DNA from 3 places in the Allobosea sp. 10N428 genome. Region 3 is predicted to be linked to each of the others. Evidence: predicted binding sites of a transcription regulator. Region 3 holds the regulator's gene; each other region holds the start of a gene.
What was found. Region 3 encodes HrcA, which represses chaperone genes, less so after heat shock. Its sites were predicted from a motif close to GTTAGCACTCNCNNNNNGNGAGTGCTAAC; they were not measured.

Region 1 (9,830 bases), on a different contig from region 3:
GGTGATCTTCTCGTTCGTTTCTGCGGAAGGAGGCGCCGCGCCGTCGAGCAGCGGGATGAGACCGAGATCGGCGGCACCTTGCGTCACCGACTTGAACGGCTTGCCTTCGAAATCCGGCGCGGCCGACGCCCAGAAGCTGTCGATCGGATCGGAGAGAAGCAGCACCTCGATACCGCGCGCCCGGAAGCCTTCGAGCTGCGGGGAGCTGGCGATCCGGGAGGCATTGTCGCCGGCGATGTAATAGATCGCCGTCTGGTTCTCTTTCAGCGCACCGACATAGTCCTTCAGACTACGCCAGCTTTCACCTGAAGCCGTCGTGCGGAAGCGCGCGAGGCTTAGAATTTGATCCCGGCGAGCGAAATCCTCATAGAGCCCTTCCTTGATGACGACGCCGAAATTTTCCCAGATCAGCCGGAACGTGTCCGGATCCTGCTCGGCCAGCTTCGCGAGATCGGAGAGGACACGGTTGGTGACGCCCTTTTTGATCGCGCCGAGCAGCGGGCTGTCCTGGATCATCTCGCGGGAGACGTTGAGCGGCAGGTCGGCGGTGTCGACGATGCCGCGTACGAAGCGCAGGTAGCGCGGCAGGAGTTCGGCCTCGTCCGTGATGAAGACGCGCTTCACATAGAGCTTGATCCGCCCCTTGCGGTCGGCGTCGAAGAGGTCGAAGGGGCGCGCACCCGGGACGAAGGCCAGCGCTGTATATTCGTGCAGGCCTTCAGCGCGAAAATGGATCGTAGCGGCCGGCTCGTCATATTGCCCCGCAACGCTGCGGTAGAAATCGGCGTATTCGTCCTTGGTGATCTCGCTCTTGGGCTTGGTCCAAAGCGCGGCCCCGTCGGAGAGGGCGACGGCGTCTGCTCCCGGCTCCGTAATGAGTGAAATCGGGATGGGCACATGGCCGGACTGTTCTTTGACGATGCGCTCCAGCGTCCAGCGCTCGGCATAGGACTTGGCATCCTCCATCAGGTGAAGCGTCACGCGCGTCCCGCGAGACGGAGCCTCGTCCAGCGCCGCTGGCGCCACCGTGAACTCGCCCTTGCCGTCCGAGGACCAAGTCCAGGCTTCGGCGCTGTCGGCCCGGCGGCTGACGACCTCGACCTTCGCGGCGACCATGAAGGCGGAATAGAAGCCGACGCCGAACTGGCCGATGAGCTGCGCGCCGTCCTTGCCATCGGCGGTCGCGACCCGCTCCATGAAGCTACGCGTGCCGGAACGGGCGATCGTGCCGAGGGCCTCGATCATCTCGTCATGGCTCATGCCGATGCCGTTGTCGGCAATGGTCAGCTTGCCGGCCTCCGGTTCGGCCGAGATGGTGATCGCAAGCTTAGGCTCTTCTCCCAGAAGCTCGGGCTTGCCGATCGCTTCGTAGCGCAGCTTCTCGCAAGCGTCGGCTGCGTTCGAGATCAGCTCGCGCAGGAAAACGTCCCGGTCGGAATAGACCGAATGCACCATCATATGGAGCAGGCGAGAGACGTCGGCTTCGAAGCTGCGATGCTCGGCTGTGGTGGCGGTCGTTGTCATCGGGGTTTCTCGAAGAGACGGGGCGGCAGGGAGTTCCTGGCAGAGAGCGATATCCCGCGGAAACGCGGCAAGCTAGCCGGTCGGGGCGACGATTGGGAGCGGAACTCATCGGCTCCCCGACGCTTGTCGGTTGGAAAGCGTCCTGATCAGAGCAAGTATGGCGTTCAACCGCGCGGTCGCGAACTCGCCCGCGCCGGGCAATTGGGCCTCGACATGGGCGGCGACGGTCTGCCAACTTGCCGATCCATCCCGTGTCATGACGGCCAAGAGGTTATCCTTCAATCCATATGTCGCGCTTTCGGCGTTGGTGATGAGAGCCTTGAAGTGGTCGGAAGGGGCGATGTCCTTAGGTTGCTGCGGGCCGTCGGTCATGTCGGATGCCAGATGCGATTGAGACGAATGCAGGGGCTTTCCCGGGGGGCTCTCGACTAGGCTTTCTCGCGAAACCGATCGATCGCACGCTCTGCGAGATCATCCTCGTCGAGCGCCAGAGGAACCAGCGAAGCAACGATATATGCGAGGTTGTTTCGCTCGTGTTCGCGAGAGCCTTCCGGAAGCGACGGCTTGAGTTCGGCCCATGCCTTTTCGAGTGCGGCCTCGGCACGGGCCAGATCGACGGGATCGGTCAACGTTGAAAAGGGCATGGCTTTGCCTCGGCGTGCCGGGAGATCGCGGCGCTGGAAGAGGGCGCCGCCGAAGCGGCGCCCTCCATGCTCAATAGTCCATGCCACCGGCGGGCATGGCCGGCGCCGGATCCTTCTTCGGCGCCTCGGCGATCATCGCCTCGGTGGTGATCAGCAAGCCCGCGACCGATGCCGCATCCTGGATCGCCGTGCGCACGACCTTGGTCGGGTCGATGATGCCGGCTTTGACCAGATCGCCATATTCGCCGGTCTGGGCATCGTAGCCCCAGGCGTAATCCGTAGACTCCAGCAGCTTGCCGACCACGACCGCGCCATCCCCGCCGGCATTCTCGACGATCTGGCGGGCCGGGGCAGTGATCGCCTTGCGGACGATCTCGATGCCGGTCTTCTGGTCTTCATTGCTGGGCACGACACCTTCGAGCGCCTTGACCGCGCGCAGGAGCGCGACGCCGCCGCCGGGCAGAATGCCTTCTTCCACCGCAGCGCGGGTCGCGTTCAGGGCATCGTCGACGCGATCCTTCTTCTCCTTGACCTCGACCTCGGTCGCGCCGCCGACGCGGATCACCGCGACGCCGCCGGCGAGCTTGGCCAGACGCTCCTGCAGCTTTTCGCGGTCGTAGTCCGAGGTGGTATCCTCGATCTGGGCCTTGATCTGGGCTACGCGGGCGTCGATCTCGACCTTCGCGCCGGCCCCGTCAACGATGGTCGTGTTCTCCTTCTCGATGCGGACCTTCTTGGCCCGGCCGAGCATGTCGAGTGTGACGGTCTCCAGCTTGACGCCGAGATCCTCGCTGATCGCGGTGCCGCCGGTCAGGATCGCGATGTCCTCCAGCATGGCCTTGCGGCGGTCGCCGAAACCCGGAGCCTTGACGGCAGCGATCTTGAGGCCGCCGCGGAGCTTGTTGACGACGAGCGTGGCCAGGGCCTCGCCCTCGACATCCTCCGCCACGATCAGCAGCGGCTTGCCAGTCTGCACCACCGCTTCCAGTAGCGGCAGCATCGTCTGGAGTCCCGAGAGCTTCTTCTCGTGGATCAGGATGAAGGGGTCTTCCAGTTCCGCGACCATCTTCTCCGTGTTGGTCACGAAGTAAGGCGAGAGATAGCCGCGATCGAACTGCATGCCTTCGACGACGTCGAGCTCGGTCTCGGCTGTCTTGGCTTCCTCGACGGTGATGACACCCTCGCTGCCGACCTTCTTCATCGCCTCGGCGATCATCTCGCCGATCGTCCGGTCGCCATTGGCGGAGATGGTACCGACCTGCGCGACCTCCTCCGAACCGGTGATGGTCTTCGAGTGCTCGCCGAGCGACTTCGTAATCGCTTCGACGGCTAAATCGATGCCGCGCTTCAGGTCCATCGGATTGATGCCGGCGGCCACCGCCTTGGCGCCTTCGCGAACGATCGCCTGGGCGAGCACGGTCGCCGTCGTCGTGCCGTCGCCAGCCGCGTCGTTCTGCTTCGATGCCACCTCGCGGACCATCTGGGCGCCCATGTTTTCGAACTTGTCGGAAAGCTCGATCTCCTTGGCGACGGTGACGCCGTCCTTTGTGATCCGAGGCGCCCCGAACGACTTCTCGATCACGACGTTGCGGCCCTTGGGACCCAGCGTGACCTTCACGGCATTCGCCAGCGTGTCGACGCCGCGCAGCATCCGCTCGCGCGCGTCCTGCGAAAACTTCACGTCCTTCGCAGCCATGATTCCTCACTCCTTCAGACTTGAGGTTTCAGGTTGATGATGGGGATGAGGCCCCGTCAGGCGGCCTTCTTGAGGGCGGCAGTCGTCTCGACGACGCCCATGATGTCGGATTCCTTCATGATCAGAAGGTCCTGGCCATCGATCTTGACCTCGGTGCCGCTCCATTTGCCGAAGAGCACGCGGTCGCCGACCTTGACGTCGGGCGGCACGAGCTTGCCGGTCTCGTCGCGTGCGCCGGCGCCGACGGCGACGACCTCGCCCTCCTGCGGCTTCTCCTTGGCGGTGTCGGGGATGATGATCCCGCCCTTGGTCTTCTCCTCGGCGTCGATGCGCTTCACGACGACGCGGTCATGCAGTGGCCGAAACTTCATGAGTTCCTCCGGTTTCCATGTCGGTCACATGTCAAAGCGGGTCGGCCCTGTTCGGGTCTCGCGGCGAGGTTCCGCGCGCCCCTGAGGCGCCGTGCCCGCGCGATGATTTGGGTTGCCCGATTTTTGCCTTCAAGAGGCCGGCAGCACTTTTTTTGATTGAGTGCTAACAGGCTGAAAAGGCAGCGCAAACGCAACTTTTTGGCTTGCCAAGGCGTTGGAAACGCGCTGCCATCGGGACAGTGAAACCTGGGAGCTGAAAGGAATGGTTTCGACAGACTTCGCCCGCCAGATCGCCGGCTACGGATTGACCACCGCCGGGATCCTATACCGCTTGCCCGACCACCCTTCGATCCTGCAGGAGTACATCTGGCAGGACTACGACCTCGCCCCGCGCTTCCCCGAGCTCAACAAGTTCCTCGCCTTCTGGCAGACCAAGCTCGACGGCAAGCTGTTCCGCATCACCGTCGCGCACAAGGACCTGATCGGCCCGGCCGACCTCAGTGCGGTGAGCGGCGAATTCCGGCTCCAGTAGCGACGAGTTGCGCTTCGTCCCGATCGATCGCTGCAAGGGCTTGATCTGAGCAAAACCCTCACCAGAATCAGGGAGCCGCCGATCATGACAATCGGCTCGATGCGGGCGGCAATCAACCAAACCGGATCCATGTTGCTTCCAGGAGGATATGGCTATGGCAACGTTGGCAATCGCTCCTCGTTCGGGGAGGACTGCATGATGACATCAGACGACTTCGAGAGGCCGGTCGTGATCCTGACCGGGCTCGGGTATCCGGCGGCAATCGCCTCTGCGATGGAGGCCTACATGTTCCTGGCCGACTTGCCGATCAGCAGGCGAGATGCGGTCCACGGCTTTGCGCTGAAGGCTTGCCTGGCGGCGATCCGCGGCGAGATCGAACCGGATACGGCGCGCGGCTTGTTCGCGTCATGGGCGGAAAAGCACGAGCTTCTCGCGCCCGACGTCGCCGCATTCGCCGGCAGCCGGAGGGAAGGCTCGCGCGGCCACGCCTGATTAAGGGCCCGACCTCGCTTTAGCGAGGCCGGGCTCTTCGTAAGCTGGGTCTCCGCAGGCGCCCGCCGGTTTGTGTACGCCATGCGCCGATACCGTTCTCTAACGGGTCAAGGTCTGGCAGCTTTGTCATGAGCGGTTGATGCCGTTGGGTGCCTGCGTTCTCTGCGTACTCTTTGGCACTCGATGGGGTCAGCTGGGCGCAAAATTGGCTAGTTGAAAGCGCAGTCGGCCGACATTGGGCAGCGGCATGCTACGGAATCGGCGCCATCATCTGCTCCCTCCCTCGGACGTCGCTCCTTGGGAGCTCGTAGCGACTTAGCCTCGACATCGACGATGACGGCATGGTCGAGATCGATCAGATAGTTGGTGCATAGGCGAACCGTCCATTGCGCCGGCGGATCGGAGCGCGGAACTTCGGATCAGCCCTTCCGCGATGCAGCGCGGGACGGTCTTCTCGAACAGCTCGTTTAGGAGATCGTTCTCACGAAAGCGGCCATGCCGGTTCTTCGAGAAAGTTCGAGTGGTCGGGAACATCGCCCTCCAGCCCAAGTCGCCAAAACCAGCGATAGGCCAGGTTCAGATGGACCTCGTCACAGAGCCGACGCTCCGAGCGGATCCCGAAGCAGTGCCGATGAGCAGCATCCGGATCATCGGCTCGGGATCGACCGAAGGCCGGCCCATCTCGCTGTAGAACGGGCGCAGATGCGCGCGAATCTCCGAAAGTTCGACGAAGCGATCGATAGCGCGCACCCAATGCTCACGCGGCGTAAAACAGAGCTTCTTGCGCCACCCGCCGCTCGCCCCTCGTCGCGCCGCCCTCCGTTAGGACGACTGAATCAGGATTTCACAGCCGCAGCAAAGCCACCATTCCAAGTTTGCCGAAAGCGACAATTCCTGAGAGGATGACAGCATGACGGCAAGAGGATGATCACCTGCGTACGTGAGTGTCAATCGCGGGGGGGCCTCTGATTTTCTTGAGCAGCCCCGCTTAGCCGGAATTGGCCGGCGCCATCGCAGCATGCGTCAGAAGCCACCACGTAGACCGACTGGCTGCTGCGGGCTGGCATATCGCCATATCCCAGTCAGCGCTTCTCGAGGAATATCCACGTGCGGGTCATCATCTTCGCGCCTTCCGACGTTCACTCGCTGGAACTCGCGGGCTTGATGGACGTGTTTGCCGAAGCGAACGCGCGTGTTGCCGAAGGTTTCTACGAGGTCGGTATCGTTGCGGAAGAAAACCGCCCGCTCCGCTGCGGGTCGGGACTGAGAGTTTTGCCCGACTCAGACTACCTTATGTGTCCGAAGGATCCCGACACCCTTCTTGTGGCTGGAAGCGTGGGCATACCCAATGCCCCCGGCAAGGGCATGATCGACTGGCTCTCACGCGCAGCCCCGCAGACGCGACGTTACGGCTCGGTCTGCACGGGAGCTTTCCTGCTTGGTGACGCAGGACTTCTCGGCGGACGCCACGTCGCAACGCACTGGCAGTATGCGCCTCTCCTCGCCCAACGCTTCCCAGAAGCGAAGGTGGACGGAGACCGGGTCTTCATCCGGGATGGCCCCATGGTCACGTCCGCCGGATCGAGCGCGGCGATCGATCTCGGCCTTTCGCTCGTCGAAGAGGATCTTGGCCGGGACGTTGCGCTTTATGTCGCCCGCCGTCTGGTTGTGTTTCTGAAGAGGCCGGGGGATCAGTCTCAATTCAGCATGCATCTGGCGGCGCAAGGTGTCGACCGCAGTCGCCTCTACAAGGTCCTGCAGTACATCCTGAACCACCCGGCTGCTGATCTGTCCGTCAACGCCTTGGCGAAGATCGCGGCAATGAGCCCGCGCAACTTCACGCGGGTCTTCACCCAGGAAGTGGGAACCTCGCCGGCCGAGTATGTCGATCTCACACGGATCGATGTCGCGCGCTTTCTGCTCGAAGGCAGCCGATTATCGATCGATTCTATCGCCGCGAAATGCGGTTTCGGCTCGGCGCGGGCGATGCGTCGCGCCTTTCTTGCGCATCTCGGAGCGATGCCCTCGGACTACCGCGATCGGTTCCGGACATCTGGAGACGGGTCGAGACCCACTATGTCCGAAATCGGCTGACGGTTGTCTCGAAACCGCCGTGCCCGCGGATTGCCCGGCTACGGGCAACAGCGCCATTGCTTGGGTATGAAGGAGTTCAAGGGACTGAAGCCGTTGGAGTTCATGAAGTTCGCGCCGGGACCCTGCGCTGGGAATGGGGATCTCGGCTCGGACGCGCTGCTCCGCTCGATTCTGCCGCCGCTCGTCGAGGAATTCTCCGACGGTGTGGCGATCGCCCGGGTTTCCGGGGGGAACGGACCGCTTCTCTACGTCAACCGGGCCTTCGAACGTCTAACGGGGTATGCGCGTCACGAAGTGCTCGGGAAGGATTGCCGGTATCTACAGGGCAATGAACGCCATCAACCGGAAGTCGCCCGCATCGGAGAGGCCATCAGGGCCACCGAACCGGTGGACGTCACGCTTCGCAATCATCGTAAAGACGGGTCGGTCTTCTGGAACAACCTCAGCCTTAGACCTTTCACCGTCGGTGGCGAACTGCTCTACCTTGGTATTCTTCGCGACGTGTCGGCGACGCGCCAGACAGAGATCGCCCTCGATCGCGCTGCAAACCTCGACGTTGCAACAGGCTGCCTCAACCGTCAGTCGTTCATCGTTAGCGTAGAAAGGCACTTCGCGACATGTGCCGGCCCAGTGCTGTTCGTGAAGTGCGACATCATCGGCTTCCACGACATCAACGCCGGGTACGGCTATGACGTCGGGGACGCCCTGCTGATGGAAACCGGCCGCCGGCTGCGCGGGACCGGGGCTGCTCTGGTCGCTCGGATCGGCGCCAACGAATTCGTCCTGGCCTTCGAACTGACCGATGAGGCCAGCGGGCCACCGATCGTGGCCGAGGTTTGGGCCGCTCTCGCCCCCGATTTTGTGATCCCTGGGGCACATGTTTCCCTGCGTTTCGCCATCGGCTATGCGCTCGGCCAACCCGACGGCAACTTGATCACCTTGATCCGGAATGCCGGCGCAGCGCTGCACGCGGCAAAGGCAGCTCCGCTGAGCGGGCCTCGCCGGTTTCAGCACGCCGATGAAGAGGAGGCGCGCAATCGGGTCCGAATGACCCGCGAGTTGAGAGCCTCTCTCGCAAAGGATGAGTTCATCCATCACTTCCAGCCCCAGGTCGATCTCGCGACAGGCCAATACGTAGGTGCGGAAGCCTTGATAAGGTGGAATCACCCCCTGTTTGGTATCGTCCCGCCAGGCCGATTCATCGAAGCGGCGGAGCGCAGCGGCGTGTTGCTCGACCTCGGCGAACGTGGGCTTGCCGCCGTTGCCGCCTTTGCGCGCAGGATCAACGAACACCGGGATAAACCGCTGCGCTTTTCCGTGAATGTGTCCGCGACCGAGTTTTTGCATCGCGACATGGCGGAAGTTGTCGACCGTGTTTTACGACAGTCCGGCGTCCGGCCGGACTTGCTGACACTCGAAATCACCGAAAGTATGTTTCTCAATGACACGCCCGGCGTGCTGGAGGCGTTCCGCCGGCTGCGGAATCTCGGCGTCGGCCTCTCCGTCGATGATTTCGGGACCGGATATTCCAACCTTCGGTCCCTTGAGGCGTTTCCTGTGACCGAGATCAAGATCGACCGGAGCTTTGTCGGAGGCCTGACCGCCAGCCCTTCGAAGACGGTCATCGTCCGGGCCATCATTGACTTGGGGCGCGCCCTTGGACTCACCGTCGTAGCGGAGGGCGTAGAGACGGAAGCTCAGCGAGTGCTGTTGAAGGGCATGGGCTGTCCAATCGGCCAGGGCTTTTTATTCGGTCGCCCTGAGGGCGGCGAAGGTTTTGCCGCGAACCTGCGTCGGGAATCTCCCGACGACTCGACACATCGCGCAATGAGCGATGGCTCCTTTCGAGCCAAGACATCATTCGGCTCTCTGGGCACCCTTCATTCCCCACGCGGCGACAAATCCTGACGGAGCGCGCCAGGAGTAGACGTTGGCATGCTGCCCGAAACCGGACGTCAGCGCGGACCAGCCAATGCCTCCGAAAGGCAGCCTACAGCCACCAGTGTTGTGCGAAGAGCGTCTTCAAGTGGCGTGTGCGGCTCGGGGCCGATCGTCTCGATGAGGCTCTGGTTGTCGAGGCGCACGCCGTGTGTCCAGAAGGGGCGCATCTCGAACAGTTCGCGCATCGTGACATCGAACAGGCCCGCGATGGGAAGCACTGGCCACGGGAAGGGCCAGATCCGCGCCGAAGTCCTCCCTGCTGCGCGAAGTACCGCCCGAGCGAAGGAGCGGCCGTCGGCATCCCAGTACCCCGCGAAGTGGTAACGCGCGAAGGGCGGCAGCATGTCCTGCCGATGGAGAAGCCGCGCGAAGGTCTCCGCAACGTCCGGCAGATAGGCCCAGGCGTGCCCGGCACCGCGGCGCGAGGGTGTCATCACGCGATTGACCGGCTTGCCGGGCTGGATCATCCCCTGCGAGAGCCAACTGTTGCCGGGTCGAGGTCCGAAGAAGTCGCCAGCGCGCAGAATGAGCGCTCG
Region 2 (9,830 bases), on a different contig from region 3:
CCAGTCGAGCAGCGCCGTGTTGATGAGCACGACGATCGCGGCGCCGATGGCATAAAGGCCGAACGCCTCGGGCCCCAGGAACAGGGCGACGAGCAACCCGAGGACGAAGTTCAGCCCGGCATTGACGATGAAGGGCAGAAGAACGGTCATGTCGTCTCGGTCGCGGCGCCCGTGCGGCAAGGGTCTTTTGACACCGGCAAGCGCAGGAAACCTGCCATGGTCCCTAACAGCCTCTAGGCCATCGGATCGAAAAGTGGAATCGGGTTTCTCGGAACAATCCGATGCTCTAAGTCAATCGCCATGACCGCCTTGCTACCGCCGATCCGCGACGCCCGCGATTCTGATTCCGAGCCGCTCGCTAGGCTCATCGCCGCGAGCTTCGCCGAATATCCGAATTGCCATTTCGAATGGTCCGAGTTTCCCGAACTGCGTCGCCCGGCCAGCCACTTCGCAGCCAAAGGCGGAAAACTCTGGATCGCGGATGCACCCCATGGCGGCATCGCCGGCTCGCTCGGCGTCACGCCGCTGCCGGAGCAGAACGCAATCGAGATCACCAAGGTCTATGCCGATCCGGCCTTTCGCGGTTCGGGCCTGGCGCAGGCGCTCTTCGGCGAGGCGCTGCGCTTCGCCGAGGCCGGCAGCTTCAGCGAGATGATGCTATGGTCCGACAGCCGCTTCGCGCGTGGCCACCGCTTCTACGAAAAGCTCGGTTTCGTGCGCTGGCCGGGCGAGCGCTATCTGGCTGACGTCTCCGCGAGCTGGGAGTACCATTTCCGCAAGCCGCTTGCCGCGCCGCCGGCATGACCTTGTCCATCGCCCTGCGCGCTGCGCTCGGCATCGCCCTGCTCACCGCCATGGATGCGGTGATCAAGGGCCAGATGCAGCAGCATCCTTTCATCGTCGCGCTGTTCATGCGCTTCCTGATGGGCGGCCTCTGCGCGCTCGCCGTGCTCGTGATTGCGCGCCCGGCCCGCCCGACCCGGGACAGCATCATCGGCAATGTCGTGCGCGTCCCGCTCGTCGTGCTGACGGCTGGCAGCTTCTTCTATTCGGTCTCGGTGCTGCCGCTCGCCGAAGCACTGACGCTGTCGTTCCTTGCCCCTGTTTTCGTCGCGGTCCTCGGCGGCCTGCTCCTCAAGGAGACGATCGACCGGCGCGTGCTGCAGGCGCTCGCCTTCGGCCTCGCCGGCATGCTGGTCATGGTCTGGCCGCGGTTGCAGGGCCATGTCAGCGGCGCCAGCCTCGGCGTCGCCACGGCGCTGTTCTCGGCGGTGAGCTACGCCTTCAACCTGATCCTGCTGCGGCGCATCGCGGTCCGGGAGCACCCCACGGTCATCGTCGCCTTCCAGAATATCGGGCCGGCGCTGTGCCTCGCCGTCCCGGCATTCCTCGCCTTCGTGCCGATGACATTGGCGGATCTTGCGATCTATCTCTTCGCCGGTGCGCTGGGCGTCGCGGGCCATCTCACGCTTACCTCGGCCTATGCCAAAGCTGCCGCGTCCCGGCTGGCGGCCATCGAATATACCGCTCTGATCTGGGCGAGCCTGCTCGGCTTCTTCCTCTTCGGCGAGGTGCCGCTCTACACGACCTATCTCGGTGCGCTGCTGATCGTGGCCGGCGCCGGCGCGGTCAGCCGGCGCTAGCTTTCGCCGGAAACACCATGCAGGTTTCGGTGCCGTGCGCGAGCAACTTGCCGCGCTCGTCGCGCAGATTGCCTTCCGTCGTGATGACGGAACCGCCACGATGGATCAGCTTGCCTTCGCAGCGCACCGTGCCGGAATCCGGCATCACCGGCCGGACATAGTTCAGCTTCATCTCGAGCGTGGTGTAACCCTCGCCCGGCTTGAGCGTGGAATGGGCGGCGCAGGCCATGGCGGAATCGAGGATCGTCGCGGTCCAGCCGCCATGGATCGTACCGAGCGGGTTGAAGAAGCGCGGGGACGGCCTGCCGACAAAGACGACGCGCCCTTCATCCGCCTCCACCAGATCGAAATCCATGGTCCCGGCGAAGGGCGGGGCCGGGTGCGTGCCATCGATGATGCCGCGCAGGAAGCTCAGGCCATCGCCCGCGACCAGCACCTCGCGGGATACCACTCCGAACGTTCGATCCATGACCACCCCTTATCCGTGTATCTGCACGATAGAGAAAGCACAGTGAATGCGTCAACAGAACCAAGGGGAATCGTGCGGAAGGAGCCTCGATATCTCAACGCGGATCGCGCGCGGCGCGGCGCAGCGCCTTCAGCCCGTCGCGGGTCTCGCGCCAGCGCTCCTCCCCGAAGCCGCCCTCGATCTTGTCCTGCGCTGCCCGCCAGAAGGGGATGGCAGCCTCGATCGCCGCCCTGCCCTTCGGCGTCACCGCGTAGACCGCGGCGCGGCCGCGGCACTCGACCGGCTCGACCATGCCCTCGGCGGCAAGGAGCTGGAGATTGCGGGTCAGCGACGTCCGCTCCAGGGCAAAGCGCTCGGCCAGCTCGGTGATCGACTTCCAATGTCCGGTGCTCAGCGCCGAGAGCAGCACGAACTGGGTGATCTTCAACCCGCTCGGCCGCATTGCCTCGTCATAAGCACGGGTGACGGCGCGGGCCGTCATCCGGACATGCAGCGCCACGCAGGATCGGGCGATATCGTCGAGGCGCGGATCGGGCGCGGGCGCGGGCGTGAGTGTCGTCATTCAGCCATCTTAGCGTGTTCTAGCGCGTGCGGCAGCTGGAAGGCGAAGGGCTGCGATGCCGCATCCGGCGACGTTCACTTTGTTGTCGCAGGCTTCCTTGACTCTCCGGGACCCCAAGCCTATCTCCCCGCCATCTGTTAGCACTCTCATTCGCTGACTGCTAGCAGCCTCCCCCGGGTGTCCATCAGCGGCGCCCGAACCGAATAAGACCGAGAGGAAGACAGAACCATGAAGTTCCGTCCGTTGCATGACCGCGTCGTGGTCCGCCGCCTTGACAGCGAAGAGAAGACCAAGGGCGGCATCATCATCCCCGAGACCGCCAAGGAAAAGCCCCAGGAGGGCGAGGTCATCGCCGTCGGCTCCGGCGCGCGTGACGAGGCCGGCAAGCTCGTTGCCCTCGACGTCAAGAAGGGCGACCGCGTCCTGTTCGGCAAGTGGTCGGGCACCGAGGTCAAGATCGATGGTCAGGACCTCCTGATCATGAAGGAATCCGACATCATGGGCGTCGTCGGCTGATAGCCGCCTGACTGCTTTCCTACCTTTTCATTTTCAGTCCAAGGAGTAGCTCTCATGGCTGCCAAAGACGTCAAATTCGGCACGGAAGCCCGCGACAAGATGCTGCGCGGCGTGGATGTCCTCGCCAATGCCGTGAAGGTCACGCTGGGTCCGAAGGGCCGCAACGTCGTGATCGAGAAGTCGTTCGGCGCTCCGCGCATCACCAAGGACGGCGTCACCGTCGCCAAGGAGATCGAGCTTTCCGACAAGTTCGAGAACATGGGCGCCCAGATGGTCCGCGAAGTCGCTTCGCGCCAGAACGACCATGCCGGCGACGGCACCACCACCGCCACCGTTCTCGCCCAGGCGATCGTCCGTGAAGGCGCCAAGTCGGTTGCGGCCGGCATGAACCCGATGGACCTGAAGCGCGGCATCGACCTCGCTGTCGAGGCGATCGTTTCGGACCTCAAGAAGAACTCGAAGAAGGTCACCTCGAACGCGGAAGTCGCGCAGGTCGGCACCATCTCTGCCAACGGCGACTCGTCGGTCGGCGAGATGATCTCGAAGGCCATGCAGAAGGTCGGCAACGAGGGTGTCATCACCGTCGAGGAAGCCAAGACCGCCGAGACCGAGCTCGACGTCGTCGAGGGCATGCAGTTCGACCGCGGCTACCTCTCGCCGTACTTCATCACCAACTCCGAGAAGATGGTCGCCGAGCTCGACGACCCCTACATCCTCGTCTTCGAGAAGAAGCTCTCGTCGCTCCAGGCGATGCTGCCGATCCTCGAGGCCGTCGTTCAGACCGGCAAGCCGCTCCTCATCATCGCCGAGGACGTCGAGGGCGAGGCTCTGGCCACGCTCGTCGTCAACAAGCTCCGTGGCGGCCTGAAGGTCGCGGCCGTCAAGGCTCCGGGCTTCGGTGATCGCCGCAAGGCCATGCTTGAGGACATCTCGATCCTGACCGCCGGCCAGATGATCTCGGAAGACCTCGGCATCAAGCTCGAGACCGTGACGCTCAACATGCTCGGCCGCGCCAAGCGCGTGCGCATCGAGAAGGAGAACACCACGATCATCGACGGCGCCGGCAAGAAGAAGGACATCGAGGCTCGCGTCGGCCAGATCAAGGCCCAGATCGAGGAGACCTCCTCGGACTACGATCGTGAGAAGCTCCAGGAGCGTCTGGCCAAGCTCGCCGGCGGCGTCGCGGTCATCCGCGTCGGCGGCGCGACCGAGGTCGAGGTCAAGGAGAAGAAGGACCGCGTCGACGATGCTCTGAACGCGACCCGCGCTGCGGTCGAAGAAGGCATTCTCCCCGGCGGTGGCGTTGCGCTCCTGCGCGCCCTGTCCTCGGTCAAGGGCATCAAGACCCAGAACGACGACCAGAAGACCGGCGTCGAGATCGTCCGCAAGGCGATCGCCGCTCCGGCCCGCCAGATCGTCGACAACGCCGGCGATGACGGCGCGGTCGTGATCGGCAAGCTGCTCGAGTCGAAGGACTACTCCTACGGCTACAACGCGCAGACCGGCGAGTACGGCGATTTGGTCAAGGCTGGCATCATCGACCCGACCAAGGTCGTGCGCACGGCGATCCAGGACGCGGCTTCGATCGCGGGCCTGCTGATCACCACCGAGGCGATGGTCGCCGACCTGCCGAAGAAGGACGCCCCGATGCCCCCGATGGGCGGCGGCGGCATGGGCGGCATGGACTTCTGAGGAAGTCCAGGCGCTCAAGCGCTTTGAATGCCGAAACCGGGCACGCCCGGTTTCGGTGGCGGCATGGACTTCTGATCCACCGCTCCCGGCGAGACTACAGAAGGCCCGGCGCAAGCCGGGCCTTCTGCGTTTCACGGCGCCGTCATCCGCCCGCCATCCAGCCGTCGCCTCATGCATGCACCCAAGCGCGGTCAATTCATTCGCCGCTGGGAAGCATCATGCCGACACGCCGCTCAGTCCTCGCCGGCCTTGCCGCCACGAGCGCCGTCCCTGCTTTCGCGCAGGCGCCGGACTGGCGACAGAGCATTAAGGAGGTGCGCTTCGGCGTCTCTTCCGCCGAGAACGAAGCCGGTGCTATCGCCCGCACCCAGCCGATGGTCGACTACCTGTCGCAGCGTCTCGGCGTGCCCGTGCGGTTCTTCCGAGTTTCGGACTATGCCGGTCTTGTCGAGGCGATGCGGGCCGATCAGGTCGACTTCGCCCGGTTCGGGCCCGCGGTATACGCGCTCGGGCGCCGCGTGCTGGGCGACAAGCTCCAGCCGCTGCTGCGCGATGTCGATAACCACGGGCAGGAGGGGTACTATTCGGTGCTGCTGGTCCGCGCGGAGAGCCCCTACCAGAACCTTGTCGATCTCAAGGGCAAGGTCATGGCCTTCGCCGATCCGAACTCGACCTCCGGATACGCCTTCCCCGCCTATTTTCTGCGCAAGCAAGGTTTCGACCCGAAAGCTCATTTCAGCGGCACGGTTTTTTCCGGCGGGCACGACAACTCCGTATTGGCGCTGGTGCGGGGCCAGTTCGACGTCGTCGCGACCTATCAGGTCAATACCGAGTCCGGCGTCGCCCAGCGCCTCGCCCAACGCGGCATGATCCCGGCCGGCTCGACCCGCGTGCTCTGGACCTCGCCACTGATCCCCTCCAGCCCGTTTTCGACGCGCGCCAACCTGCCGCAGGGTCTCAAGGACGACTTCGTCGCCGCCATGAACGCGATGAAAGAGAGCGCCCCCGAAGCCTGGAAAACGTTCACCGACGGCCATGTCTCGCGCTATGCGCCCGCGCGCCATGAAGATTATCTTGACGTCATCGCCGTCACCGAAGAGCTGGAGGCTCAGCGCAAGGCGCGGAGCGGCTGAGGCCTTTCCGAGCCACCCGCAAGCTCCCCAAGCGCGCCATGGCATTGCCATGCGTTTGTCGCCGTGCCTGATGAAAATGCGGGCAGTGTCCCTCGGGTCGCCCCTGGCCTATACAGGCGATAAGCGATCCCCGGCGGGATCGCGCGCATAAATTGCATGTCGTAGGGAGATGCAGATGAAAAAGTCCCACTTCCTCTCCGGCGTCGCGCTGGCCGCTACGCTGTTCCTCTCGGCCCAGGCCGCCCAGGCCGACATCACGATCGGCCTCATCGCGCCGCTGACCGGCCCTGTCGCCGCCTATGGCGATCAGGTGAAGAACGGTGCCCAGACCGCCGTCGACGTCATCAACAAGAATGGTGGCGTGCTCGGCGAGAAGCTCGTGCTGAAGCTCGCCGACGATGCCGGCGATCCCAAGCAGGGCGTCTCATCCGCCAACCTCCTCGTCGGCGAGAAGGTCAAGTTCGTGGTGGGTCCGGTGACCTCGGGCGTCGCCATGGCGGTTTCCGACGTGCTCTCCGAAAGCGGCGTGCTGATGGTGACGCCGACCGCAACCTCGCCGGCCCTGACCACGCGCGGCCTGACCAATGTCTTCCGGACCTGTGGCCGTGACGACCAGCAGGCGGAGATCGCCGCCGCCTATGTCCTGAAGAACCTGAAGGACAAGAAGATCGCGATCGTTCACGACAAGGGCACTTACGGAAAGGGCCTCGCCGACGCCTTCCAGCAGGGCATCAATGCCGGCGGGCTCAAGGAAGTCGTCGCGCTGACCGTCAACCCCGGCGACAAGGATCTCTCGGCCGTCGTGACGCGCCTCAAGGCCGCCAATGTCGATCTGATCTATTTCGGTGGCTACCACCCCGAGGGTGGCCTGCTCTCGCGCCAGCTCGCCGATGCCGGCGTCAAGGCCACGATCATCGGCGGCGAGGGTCTCTCCAACACGGAGTTCGCGGCGATCGGCGGCGATCACGCCACGGGCACGCTCTTCACCAACGCCACCGACGCGCTGAAGAACCCGGACTCAGCCGAGGCGGTCGCCGCGCTGAAGGAGAAGGGCATTCCGCCGGAAGCCTTCACGCTCAACGCCTATGCCGCGGTCGAGGTGCTCAAGGCCGCCATCGAGAAGGCCGGCAAGCCGGGCGACGCAAGCGGCGCCGCCAAGGCCCTGCAGGCGGGCACGCCCGTCAAGACCGCCATCGGCACGCTGACCTACGGCAAGACCGGCGACCTGAGTTCGCCGAGCTTCTCGATGTACAAGTGGGACGCTGGCAAGATCGTCGCCGCCCAGTGATGCTTGCAGCTAGCGGGCCGCTGTTCCGCTGGATTTTGCCTTCCGCCCCGGACGAGCCAAGCTCGTTCCGGGGCGTTTTGCTTGATGGCGCGGCGGCCTGTCTCAGCCTCGCCGCCGCCTCTCCACCAGATGACAATTTGCTCATTCGGGCGCATCGCCATTGAAAGGCCCCATCCGCTGCGACATGGTCCGAATCGTGGAGCCCACTGTTTCCCGCCAGGATCCCTGCCCATGCGTCTGTTGAGCATCCTCGTCGCCGTGTTGGCGGCTGTCACCCTGGTCGTCGGCCAGCAGGCCGGCTCGGCCGGGCTGATCGGCATGGGCGTCGTCGGCCTGCTTCTGGCAGCGGTAACCTTCCGCTCGCCGAGCCTGCCGTTCTTCCTGCGCATCTTCTCTGGCGTCTTCGCGATCGAATATGTGTTGTTCGGCGCGGCGGCGGTGCTGGCACAGATCGATTGGTGGCCCCCGGCGCTGCAGATTCCGCCGGTACCGTCCAGCCTGCCGACGACCGTGGGCGTCTTCGGCATCCTGATCTACGCGATCTCCTTCGTGCCGGTGATCGCGCGCATCGCGCGGATCGCCTCGCCCTATTTCGAGTCGCAGGCGATCACCACGGCCAATCTCTGGCCGATCGGGCCGTTCCGGATCCGGCTCGGGATGCTTGCCGTCTCGCTATTCGTCTTTCTGATCGTGCTGAACCAGGTCCAGGTCGGCATCACGCTGCGCCTCTCCTTCTTCAACCGCGACATGTACGACGCGCTGCAGAACAAGGACGCGGCGGCATTCTGGTATCAGCTCTTCTACGTCTTCTGCGTCTGGGCCCTGCTCTGGGTTATCTCGAATCTCATCGAGCTCTTCGCCAACTACACCATCCTGATCCGCTGGCGGCAGTTCATGGCGAACGAGTACACGCGGCGCTGGCTCGATCACGCGACGCATTACCGGATCGCGCTGGCCGGCAGCGTCGACAATCCCGACCAGCGTATCGCCGAGGACACCCGCGCCTTCGTCAACCAGACCTATAATTTCGCGCTGCCCCTGCTCTCGCAGGTTTCGACGCTGGTCTCGTTCTCGATCATCCTCTGGAACATCCCGGTCGCCTTCAGCCTGCCGGGCACCTCAATCGCCGTTCCCGGCTACATCTTCTGGGTCGCGTTCTTCTATGCCGCGGCGGCAACCTGGCTGACGCATCTGATCGGGCGCCCGCTGATCCGGCTCGAGTTCGAGCAGGAGAAGCGCGAGGCGAATTTCCGCTTCTCCCTGGCCCGTCTGCGCGAGTATTCCGAGCAGATCGCGCTGATGGTCGGCGAGCCGACGGAGCGCGCGCATCTCGCCCAGCGCTTCTACGACATCGTCGAGAACTTCTACCGGCTGGTCTGGCGCCGGCTGAAGCTGACGAGCTTCACCCTGTCCTACAACCAGCTCAGCGTCGTGCTGCCCTACATCATCCTTGCCCCCTACTACTTCGCGGGCACGATCACGCTCGGCATCATGATGCAGGTGGCCGGCGCCTTCGACCGGGTGCAGACCGCGCTCTCCTTCATCATCAACAGCTACTCCTCGATCGCTTCCTACCTCGCCTCGATCAACCGTCTGACCTCGTTCGAGACAGCGATCGCCGACGCGCAGCACGGGCCGATCAGCGAGGAAGCGCTCAGCCGCGAGACTTCGCGCGACAAGGGCCTCCACATCCGCAACGCGACGCTGCTGCTGCCGAACGGCAAGCCGATCGTGAAGCTCGGCGCGCTCGATTTCGGCAAGGCGCGCTCGACCCTGCTGATCGGCCCGTCCGGCTCGGGCAAGTCGACGCTGTTCCGCGCCATTGCCGGCATCTGGCCCTTCGGCGACGGCAAGGTCGGGATTCCGCCCGACGCGCAGATCATGCTGCTGCCGCAGCGCCCTTATCTGCCGCAGGGCTCGCTGCGAGCCGCGCTGGCCTATCCCGCCAAGGAAGGCGCATATGACGACGCCGCGATCCGCGCCGCGATGGAGAAGGTCAAGCTCGGCCATCTCGCCGATAAGCTCGACGAAATCGATCTCTGGGGGCAGCGGCTTTCCGGCGGTGAGCAGCAGCGGCTGGCCGTCGCGCGGGCGCTGCTGAGCAAGCCGGACTGGCTCTTTCTCGACGAGGCCACCGCCTCGCTCGATGAGAAGCTGGAGGGCGAGATCTACGCCACGATCGACCGGGAGCTCCCGCAGACCCGTATCGTCTCGATCGGCCACCGGACGACGCTGCGCTCCATGCACGACGTCATCGTCACCATGGAACCCAACGCAGACGACACCTTCACCCCCACACCGATGGAAAAAACGCCGGCTGCCTGAGGCAGCCGGCGCCGAAACAGCCGGTCGAAACTGAAGCGATCAGAGCGAGCGGCTGAGGGTCAACTCGCCGGCCGCGCCCTTGATGACGAGGCGGCCATTGACGATGTCCCAGTTGCGCGCTGCGCGCAGGGCGGTGAGGAAGGTGCGTTCGAACTCGAGCAGCCCCTTGTCGCAATCGCGCTTGGTGAGGGCGATCGGCCCC
Region 3 (9,830 bases):
GCCCGGCCGATGCGTCGCTTCTGGACCATCGTCTTCCCGTTGCTCTCGCCGACGACCTTCTTCCTGCTCGTCGTCAACATCGTCTACGTCTTCTTCGACACCTTCGGCATCATCGACACCGTCACCGGCGGCGGGCCTTCGGGCGCGACCGAGACGCTGGTCTACAAGGTTTTCTCCGACGGCAAGGGCGGCTCCAATCTCGGCGGCTCGGCGGCGCAGTCGGTGATCCTGCTGATCATGGTCATCGGAATGACCGCGATCCAGTTCCGCTTCATCGAGCGCAAGGTGAGCTACTGATGGCGTCCGTGCTCTGGATGGACCTAACCGCCGAGGAGCTGCGCGCCAAGGCGGCGAAGGACGCGATCGTCGTTCTTCCCGTCGCCTCGATCGAGCAGCACGGGCCGCATCTTCCCGTCGGCGTCGACACCATCCTTTGCAGCGGCGTCTGCAAGGCCGCGGCTGAGCGTGCTGATGATGTCGACGTCGTCGTCGCGCCGACGCTGTGGTGCGGCATGGCCGAGCATCACATGGCCTTCGGCGGAACCTTCACCTTCGATATCCCGACCTATCGGGCAGTGCTGCTCTCGCTCCTGAAGAGCATCGAGCGCCACGGTTTCCACCGCGTGCTGATCGTCAACGGCCATGGCGGCAACATCGCCGCGCTGACCGCCTTTCTGCCCGACTTCGCCCGTGAGACGCGGCTGCATGTCGAGGCGACCACCTATTTCCTGCTGGCCGAGGCCGCGCTCCCGGCGCTGCTCGAGGACCAGAAGGGTGTGCAGCACGCTTGCGAGGTCGAGACCTCGATGATGATGGTGCTGGCGCCGGGCTGCGTTCGCGAGCCGCGCCTGTCGGAAGCGTTCGGTGCGCGGGGTGGGTCGTCTGGACGCCCGGAGGTTTCTCGCCACCGTTCCTTCCGGGACATGACCGAAACCGGCGTGATCGGCGATGCACGCCGCGCGACGGCTGAAAAAGGTCAAGCCTGTCTCGATGCCTGCGCGGAAGCGCTGGCCGGCCTGCTGCGCGAGATGGGGAAGGGGATCTGATGGTCGAGGACCGCCGCCTGGGCGACATCATCGCCTATGTCATCCTGACGATCGGCGTGCTGATCGTCGCCTTCCCGGTCTGGCTGACCTTCGTCGCCTCGACCTGGGATGCCTCGACCGTGATCAACGGCCAGATGCCGCTCTATCCCGGCCCGTATTTCCTGGAGAACTACAACCGCATCCTCTTCATCGGCACGTCGAGCACGACGCGCGAGCCGGTGATCCACATGATGCTGAACTCCTTCATCATGGCGATGGCGATCGCGCTGGGTAAGATCTTCATCTCCGTGCTCTCGGCCTATGCGGTTGTCTATTACCGCTTTCCGTTCCGCATGGCCGCCTTCTGGATCATCTTCATCACGCTGATGCTCCCGGTCGAGGTCCGTATCTTCCCGACGTTCAAGATCGTCTCGGACCTGCGGATGCTCGACACCTATCAGGGTCTCGCCGTCCCGCTCATTGCCTCCGCGACGGGCACGTTGCTCTTCCGCCAGTTCTTCATGACGATCCCGGATGAGCTGCTCGAAGCCTCCAAGATCGACGGTGCCGGCCCCTTCAAGTTCTTCAAGGACACGCTACTGCCACTCTCGATCACCACGATCGCGGCGCTGTTCGTGATCCAGTTCATCTATGGCTGGAACCAGTATCTCTGGCCGCTTCTGGTGACGACCAAGGACTCGATGCAGACCATCGTCATCGCCATCAAGAAGATGATCGTCACCGCCGACGCGCTGACCGAATGGCAGCTCGCCATGGCCACGGCCATGCTCGCGATGCTGCCGCCCGTCCTCGTCGTCATCGCCATGCAGAGGCTCTTCGTGAAGGGCCTGGTCGAAACCGAGAAGTAATCCGCGAATGGCCCAGGTCACTCTCAGCAACGTCAAAAAGGTCTATGCCGGCGGCGTCGAGGCCGTGAAGGGCGTCTCCTTCGACATTCCCGACGGCGGCTTCTGCGTGCTCGTCGGCCCCTCCGGCTGCGGCAAGTCCACGCTGCTGCGCATGGTCGCCGGTCTCGAGACGATCTCGTCCGGCGAGGTCGCGATCGGCGAACGCGTCGTCAACCAGATCGAGCCGGCCGACCGCGACATCGCCATGGTGTTCCAGAACTATGCGCTCTACCCGCATATGAACATCTACGACAACATGGCCTACGGCCTGCGCAACCGCGGCACGCCGAAGGACGAGATCGACAAGCGCGTGAAGGAAGCTGCGCGCATCCTCGCGATCGAGCCCTTCCTGGAGCGCCGGCCGCGCCAGCTTTCCGGCGGTCAGCGCCAGCGCGTCGCCATGGGCCGCGCCATCGTGCGCAAGCCGCAGGTCTTCCTGTTCGACGAGCCGCTCTCGAACCTCGACGCCAAGCTGCGCGTCCAGATGCGCGTCGAGATCAAGAAGCTGCAGCGCGCGCTCGGCGTCACCGCGATCTACGTCACGCATGATCAGGTCGAGGCGATGACGCTCTCCGACAAGCTCGTGGTGATGAATGCCGGCCAGGTCGAGCAGATCGGCCTGCCCGCCGAGGTCTACCGCAAGCCGGCGAGCAAATTCGTCGCGACCTTCATCGGCTCGCCACCGATGAACATCCTGCCGGGCGTGGTCGACGGCCACGGCATCGTTGCGCTCGGCGACACCGTGTTGCAGGCGCACGACCTGCGCGAGGATCTGCCGCCCCAGATGCCGGTCGAGGTCGGCCTGAGGCCGGAGGATGTCGAGATCGTCTCCGATGACGATGCCGGCTCGCTGCCCTTCGATGTCGAGTTCATCGAGGAACTCGGCGCGACCCAGCTCTTCCACGGCAAGCTCTCCGGCCAGCCCTTTGTGATGCAGGCGGCGACCGGCGACGTTCCCGCTCAGGAGGGCCGGCTCTGGATCACGGTCGATCCCGCCAAGGTCCATGTCTTCGACCCGAAGACGGGCGCGCGGCTGGGGAAGGACTGAGCGGGGCGCTGCGGAAGCCGCAGGCGCTGGTACCTCGTCATGGTCGGGCTTGTCCCGACCATCCACGTCTTCGCTGGACGAGGCTCGTGCTCAGGACCTGGATGCTCGCCACAAGGGCGAGCATGACGGCGGTGACGCCCGCGAACGACGGCGACCCTCAAGCCGCCAGATCGGCCACCAGCGCATCGAGTAGCAGCGCGCCGTCCGGCGTCGCCGCAAGCCTGCCGCCCTGCCTATGCATCAGCAGCTTCTCCTCGATCAGGCTGGCGATGCGCTTGGCATTGAGCTCGCGGCCTGCGAGCGCCTTGAACACTGCGGGATCGATACCTTCGACCAGACGTAGGCCCATCAGCAGATATTCGTCGCCCTGCGATTCCTCGCTCAGGCGCTCGTCTTCGACGAGGGCGTGACCCTCGGCCTCGACCCGTTCCAGCCAGATTTCCGGCCGCTTCTCGGTCGAATGCGCCATGCGCCCCTGCGCCGTCACCAGCCTGCCATGGGCGCCGGGGCCGACGCCGGCATATTCGCCATAGTGCCAGTAGACAAGATTGTGGCGGCATTCCGCGCCCGGCCGGGCGTGGTTGGAGATCTCGTAGACCGGCAGGCCGTGCTTGGCCGTGATCTCCTGCGTTGTCTCGTAGAGCGCCGCACCCGCATCATGGTCGGGGATGGCGAGCTTGCCGGCCCGGAACAGCCGCTCGAAGGCGGTGCCGGGCTCGATGGTGAGCTGGTAGAGCGAGAGATGCTCGGCTGCGTGGCTGATCGCCAGTTCCAGCTCGGCGCGCCAGAGTGCCGGCGTCTGGGCGGGCGAGCGGGCATAGATCAGATCGAAGGAATAGCGCTCGAAATACTTGCGTGCGATCGCGACGGCCGCCAGCGCTTCCTCGGCCGAATGCATTCGGCCGAGCGCCTTGAGGTCGGCATCGTTCAGCGCCTGCACCCCGAGCGAGACGCGGTTGACGCCTGCCGCCCGGAAGTCACGGAAGCGGCCGGCCTCGACGCTGGTCGGGTTAGCCTCCAGCGTCACCTCGCAATTCGGATCGACCGTCCAGTGCTCGCCGATCGCGTCGAGGATCGCCCCGACCGTGCGGCCCTCCATCAGCGAGGGCGTGCCGCCGCCGAAGAAAATCGAGGAGACCGTGCGGCCCGGCGCCAGCGCGGCGCGATGCGCGATCTCACGGCGGAAGGCGGCGATGTACCGGGCCTGATCCGGCGGCTGCAGGCGTACATGCGAGTTGAAGTCGCAATAGGGGCATTTGGCCAGGCAGAATGGCCAATGCACATAGACGGCAAAGCCCGCATCCGCAGTCGGATGCGAGGCGGTGGGCCGCTCCGACAGGGCGGCCGCCGCGCTCACGCCGGTTTCCTCAGACACGCGGCGGCAAGCACATGGAACGCGCGCGCCCGATGCGACAGGCCGGGCGAGCCATCGGCCGGGATGCCGTGCTTCTCGTCCGCCGTCATCTCGCCGAAAGTCTTGCCCTGGCCATCGGGGAGGAAGATCGGGTCGTAGCCGAAGCCGCCCGCGCCACGGATCTCATGAGTGACCGTGCCGAAGACGCGCCCCTCGAACAATTCCTGATGGCCGTCCGGCCAGGCGATGACCAGCGCCGAGACGAAATGCGCCTTTCGCTTGTCGGGCGTGTGCGCGCCGCGCTTGGCCAATTCCACCTGCACGCGGGCGATCGCCGGGGCGAAATCCTTGCCCGGTCCGGCCCAGTTGGCCGAGAACAGGCCGGGCGCGCCGTCGAGCGCATCGATGCAGACGCCGGAATCGTCCGAGAGAGCGGGTAGGCCGCTCGCCTTCGTTGCCGCGACCGCCTTGATCGCCGCGTTCTCGGAAAACATCATGCCGTCCTCGACCGGCTCGGGCAGGTCGAGTTCGCCTGCCGAGACCAGTTCGATGCCGTAAGGCGCCAGCAACTGGCGCATCTCGCGCAGCTTGCCCTGGTTATGGGTCGCGATCACGACCTTGCCGGTGAGGAGGCGGTTTTGGCTGATGTTCATACTGCATGTCCTCCGTCATCATTCGGAGGCTGATAGCCTCGATCGGGGGCTTCGAAGGATTGTCTGCGTGCCTTGTGGCTGGAAGTTAGGCGAAGGCTGGTCACGATCACCGTGGCCACTACGATCACAGCAATCGTAGCTCCGACCGCAATTTCCAGTGCGGACATAGCGGACTACCTTAAGCCACCGCCGCCTTCTGCAGTGCGACGAGCTTGGAAACGCCGCCCTTGGCGAGCTTGAGCAGCGCGAGCAGCTCATCCTCCGAGAAGGGCGCGCCTTCTGCCGTGCCCTGCACCTCGACGAGGCCGCCTGCGCCGGTGATGACGAAATTCGCATCGGTCTGCGCGCCGGAATCCTCGACATAGTCGAGATCGATCACCGGGTTGCCGGCGACGATGCCGCAGGAGACGGCGGCGACATGGTCCTTCAGCGGGTGGGTGCCCTTGAGGAGCCCGCGGCCTTCCATCCACTTCAGCGCATCGTGCAGGGCGACCCAGGCGCCTGTGATCGAGGCAGTGCGTGTGCCGCCATCGGCCTGCAGCACGTCGCAGTCGACGACGATCTGGCGCTCGCCGATCGCAGTCAGGTCGACGACGGCGCGAAGCGAGCGCCCGACCAGTCGCTGGATCTCCTGCGTGCGGCCGGAGGGCTTGCCGGAGGTGACCTCGCGGCGCGTGCGCTCATGGGTGGCGCGCGGCAGCATCGAATATTCGGCGGTGACCCAGCCCTTGCCGGTCCCGCGCAGCCACGGCGGCCCCTTTTCCTCGACAGTCGCGGCGCACAGCACCTTGGTCTCGCCGAACGTCACCATGCAGGAGCCCTCGGCATAGCGCACCACGCCGCGTTCGAGCGTAACCTTGCGCATCTCGTCGGCGGCGCGTTTGGAGGGTCGCATGAAATGATCCTGTCTTGCGGAGAAGTGGCGGCTTTTAGGCTCTCCCGCCCGGTACGGCAAGGCAGGAGCCTTTCCGCCCCTTGATCCATGCGCATCGCATGACGACAATAGGATGGAGGAACGGTTCGCCCGTAAAGGTTCATGAGCGCCCATACGCCCCGCCCCGAGACGATCAGCAGCCTGGTCGAGACCGATCAGCGCTCGCGCGAGATCTTCCGCCAGATCGTCGACGGCTTCCTGGCGACCGGCGAGCCGGTCGGCTCGCGCAACATTGCCCGCCTGCTGCCGATGTCGCTCTCGCCCGCGACGGTGCGCAACGTCATGACCGATCTGGAGCTGGCCGGGCTGATCTACGCGCCGCATACCTCTGCGGGGCGACTTCCGACAGAAAGAGGCCTGCGCTTCTTCGTCGATGCGATGATGGAGGTCGGCAATCTCACCTCCGACGAGCGCAAGCGCATCGAGGCGCAGATCAGGGCTGCCGCAACGAACCGCAGCCTCGACCAGACGCTGACCGAAGCCTCGGCGCTCCTCTCCGGCCTGTCGCGCGGCGCCGGCGTCGTCGTCACCACCAAGGCCGATCCGAGGCTCAAGCACATCGAGTTCGTCCGGCTCGATCCCGCCCGTGCGTTGGTCGTTCTGGTCGCGGACGATGGCACGGTCGAGAACCGCCTGCTGGCGTTGCCGCCCGGCCTGCCGGCCTCGGCGCTGAGCGAGGCGGCGAACTTCCTCAACGCCCGCATCATCGGCAAGACGCTCGCCGAGCTGCGGGGCGAGATCGCGACCCAGCGCTCGCAGATGGAGCGCGAGCTCGATGCGCTGACTGCGCGCCTCGTCGAGAACGGCATCGCCACCTCGTCGGGCCCGAGCAGCGACCGCCATCTGATCGTCCGTGGCCAGGCCAACCTGCTCGAGGATCTGAAGGCGCAGGAGGACCTCGAGCGCATCCGCCTGCTCTTTGGCGATCTCGAGACCCAGACCGACATGATCGATCTTCTGTCGCGGGCGGAGGATGGCGATGGCGTGCGCATCTTCATCGGCTCGGAGAACAAGCTGTTCTCGATGTCGGGCTCCTCGATGGTGGCGGCGCCCTTCCGCGATGCCGAGCAGCGCATCGTCGGCGTCGTCGGCATCATCGGCCCGACGCGCTTGAACTATGCCCGCATCGTCCCGATGGTCGACTACACCGCCAAGGTGGTCGGCAGCCTGCTCGACGGCGAGCGTTGAGGCGAGAGCAGGGTGCAAAGAAGTGAGAACCGTTTTTTCGCAATGCTCCTGCTCTGGACTTTTGAAGACGGATTTGGCTTCCGGCGCGGATGAGGCTACCTCTGCGCGCGAAAGCGACCTGTTCGCGCCCGAACATCCAAGGCCAGAGCCATGTCAGACCAGCTTCCCGACCGCCTCTCCGTCAACCCGGACAGCCCGTTTTACGACGCCGAGGTGCTGGCGCGCGACATCGGCATCCGCTTCAAAGGCGTCGAGAAGACCAATGTCGAGGAATATTGCGTCTCCGAAGGCTGGGTGAAGGTCGCGGCCGGCGCCGCCAAGGACCGCTTCGGCCGCCCGATGACGATCACGCTCAAGGGGCCCGTCGAGCCCTATATCCGCGGCGCGGCTCAGGCCGAGGGCTGACGGAAGGTTCCCATACGGCTGAGGAGGCGAGGCGCCGGGCAGTGGCCGGCGCTCTCGTGAGCCGCTCGCATTAACGCAGTTGCCGCTACGGCATTGCGTTGAGGAGGCGCATATGCATTGATCATGCAACCAATGGTTGCGTGAGGCGATGATGCTGTCTCCTTGGTTGCTGATTGCGAACACCCTCCGAGGCATCTCCGAATACAAGGGCGCAGCCGCGGAACCGCGGATCTTGGAGATGTTCCGCCTGTCGGGGCACGGTCAGGTCCGCAGCGACGAACAGGCGTGGTGTGCGGCTTTCGTCGGTGCCTGCCTCGTGCTTTCCGGCTACGCGTCGAGCCGCTCGCTGATGGCCCGCAGCTATCTCAACCTCGGTGCGAAGCTCGAAGAGCCACGCGAAGGCTGCATCGTCGTCCTCTCTCGCAACGAGGCGAACAGCTCCTATGGTCATGTCGGCTTTTTCCTGCGCGAGGATGACGAGCACTTGTTCGTGCTTGGCGGCAATCAGAGGGATAGCGTCACGGTCTCCAGCTATTCGAAGTCCCGGCTGCTTGGTTTTCGGTGGCCAACCGAGCGGGTGCCGGTTGCGGCCAGCGGCCTCCTGCCGAACATTCTGCAGCTCGGCGTCCCCGGCGAGCAGATCACGACGGAGGCTTTGGAGAACGAGCAACGCGGGGTGCTCGGCGCGATCGATGGAGGGCAAGGCCTCCCCGAGTTTCTGCCCCTCGGTCCTGGCGTCAATCCAGATTTCATCGACAAGGTCGAGGCCGTCCAGAAGCTGCTGAACAAGCAAGGCTATCCGCCCGGGACCGAGGATGGCGATTACGGGCTGCGGACAATGACGGCCGTCTTCTCCTTCCAGCAGGCCAACGGCATCCCGCCGACGGGCATCGTCGATGCCTGGACCTGGTTCCAGCTCCAGAACGGGGAGCCGATGCCGCTCTGGCCGGAGCGGCGCAACGAGACGGCGCGGGAGCTGAAGCGGGAGGGCTCGCAGACGATCGCGCTGACCGACCGCGGGCGCTGGCTCGCGCTCGCGACCGCGCTGTTCGGCGTATTGGGGCTGACGGATGCGCGCACCGGTCTCTTCGAGAAGACCGGTCAGTTGGCCACCAAGGCCGAAGCAGCCGCAACGCAGGTCATGCAATCCTCCTCGGTGACGGACTGGGTCATGCCTGCGGCCCTTGCCGATGAGGCGGGGAGCTCCCTGCCCACGATCCTGCCGGTCCTTCTGGGCGCCAGGGGCGGAGTCTGGATCATATTGATCGCGCTTGCCGTCATGCTCTGGCGCAATGCTCAGGCGACCACCGCCCAGCGCGTCGACGAACACCGGACGGGCGCGAATCTGCGTTACTGATCGAGGGGGAGCCTATGGTCGATTTCACGCAGGACATCGTCAACGAGATCACGCGGCTGGCCCAGACACAGGGGCTGGAGCCGGCCGTAGCTCTCGCCGTCGTCGAGGTCGAGAGCAATGGTCGCGCCTTCGAGGCCGACGGCGCCACTCCCGTCTTCCTGTTCGAGAAGCATGTCTTCCATCGGCTGCTGCGCGAGGCTGCGCCATCGCTGCTGGCGCGGGCGGAAGCGGAGGGCCTCGCCATCCCGAGCTGGCAACGCTCCTCTCAATACGCCGATCAGGGGCGTGCGGGCCGTCTGAGTGTGCTGCAGCGAGCCCGGGCGATTCACGAGGAGCTCGCCAATCGCTCGGCGTCTTGGGGCCTCGGCCAGATCATGGGCTTCAACGCGGTCGCGCTGGGCTACGCCTCGGCCACCGATATGGTCGCGAGTATGGCAACGGGCGTGACCGCGCAGATCGAGGCGATGCTGCGCTTCATCGCGATGAATCCCGCGATGACGCGGGCCTTGCGGAGCCGCGACTGGGCCGGTTTCGCGTATCGCTATAATGGCAAGGGCTACGCCGCGAACCGCTACGACACGCGGCTGGAAACAGCCTACGGGGCCTGGGCGGCGCGGTTGCGCATGCCCGGTGCCGCCGCCACGGTCCTCTCCCCTTCGGTCACGCGCGGGCGGACCGAGATGGAACGCGTGCAGGAGCACCTTGCCCGTCTGGGCTATTCGGTGGGCAAGATCGACGGTCTCTTCGGTCCAATCACCTCCGGCGCCCTCTTCGCCTTCCAGATGCAGAATGGCCTGTCGGCGACGGGACAGCCCGACGATGCGACCTTGCTGGCTCTCGCGGGCGGGTTGCCGATGCCGATCGCGCGGGCGCGAGCGCAGGCGACGCCGGGAGATCTGTATGAGGATGGCGTGCCTGCCATCGTGGCCGCCGACAACAACCGCAAGGCCGCGATCGG

Region 1: the regulator HrcA is predicted to act here: its motif matches at 4,375-4,403, upstream of groES (co-chaperone GroES).
Region 2: the regulator HrcA is predicted to act here: its motif matches at 2,811-2,839, upstream of groES (co-chaperone GroES).

Annotation. Positions count from the first base shown of each region.
Region 1 is NZ_JBFTIC010000013.1:10,992-20,821, reverse strand. Features, by position in the region: gene htpG (molecular chaperone HtpG) at 1-1,524, opposite strand, end outside; gene AC1DDA_RS25035 (hypothetical protein) at 1,630-1,896, opposite strand; gene AC1DDA_RS25030 (hypothetical protein) at 1,953-2,153, opposite strand; gene groL (chaperonin GroEL) at 2,239-3,864, opposite strand; gene groES (co-chaperone GroES) at 3,921-4,235, opposite strand; gene AC1DDA_RS25015 (usg protein) at 4,498-4,767, shown strand; gene AC1DDA_RS25010 (DUF982 domain-containing protein) at 4,852-5,259, shown strand; partial or broken gene AC1DDA_RS25005 (transposase) at 5,580-6,049, opposite strand; gene AC1DDA_RS25000 (GlxA family transcriptional regulator) at 6,367-7,353, shown strand; gene AC1DDA_RS24995 (putative bifunctional diguanylate cyclase/phosphodiesterase) at 7,420-9,261, shown strand; gene AC1DDA_RS24990 (NAD-dependent epimerase/dehydratase family protein) at 9,309-9,830, opposite strand, start outside.
Region 2 is NZ_JBFTIC010000001.1:1,022,513-1,032,342, forward strand. Features, by position in the region: gene AC1DDA_RS04720 (lipopolysaccharide biosynthesis protein) at 1-150, opposite strand, end outside; gene AC1DDA_RS04725 (GNAT family N-acetyltransferase) at 301-804, shown strand; gene AC1DDA_RS04730 (DMT family transporter) at 801-1,643, shown strand; gene AC1DDA_RS04735 (PaaI family thioesterase) at 1,630-2,112, opposite strand; gene AC1DDA_RS04740 (MarR family winged helix-turn-helix transcriptional regulator) at 2,207-2,674, opposite strand; gene groES (co-chaperone GroES) at 2,903-3,190, shown strand; gene groL (chaperonin GroEL) at 3,245-4,882, shown strand; gene phnD (phosphate/phosphite/phosphonate ABC transporter substrate-binding protein) at 5,101-6,015, shown strand; gene AC1DDA_RS04760 (branched-chain amino acid ABC transporter substrate-binding protein) at 6,191-7,303, shown strand; gene AC1DDA_RS04765 (ABC transporter ATP-binding protein/permease) at 7,535-9,628, shown strand; gene AC1DDA_RS04770 (META domain-containing protein) at 9,668-9,830, opposite strand, start outside.
Region 3 is NZ_JBFTIC010000007.1:105,158-114,987, reverse strand. Features, by position in the region: gene ugpA (sn-glycerol-3-phosphate ABC transporter permease UgpA) at 1-297, shown strand, start outside; gene AC1DDA_RS20675 (creatininase family protein) at 297-1,046, shown strand; gene ugpE (sn-glycerol-3-phosphate ABC transporter permease UgpE) at 1,046-1,894, shown strand; gene AC1DDA_RS20665 (sn-glycerol-3-phosphate import ATP-binding protein UgpC) at 1,902-2,981, shown strand; gene hemW (radical SAM family heme chaperone HemW) at 3,139-4,338, opposite strand; gene rdgB (RdgB/HAM1 family non-canonical purine NTP pyrophosphatase) at 4,335-4,982, opposite strand; gene rph (ribonuclease PH) at 5,167-5,883, opposite strand; gene hrcA (heat-inducible transcriptional repressor HrcA) at 6,025-7,110, shown strand; gene AC1DDA_RS20640 (DUF3297 family protein) at 7,261-7,515, shown strand; gene AC1DDA_RS20635 (C40 family peptidase) at 7,664-8,872, shown strand; gene AC1DDA_RS20630 (N-acetylmuramidase domain-containing protein) at 8,887-9,830, shown strand, end outside.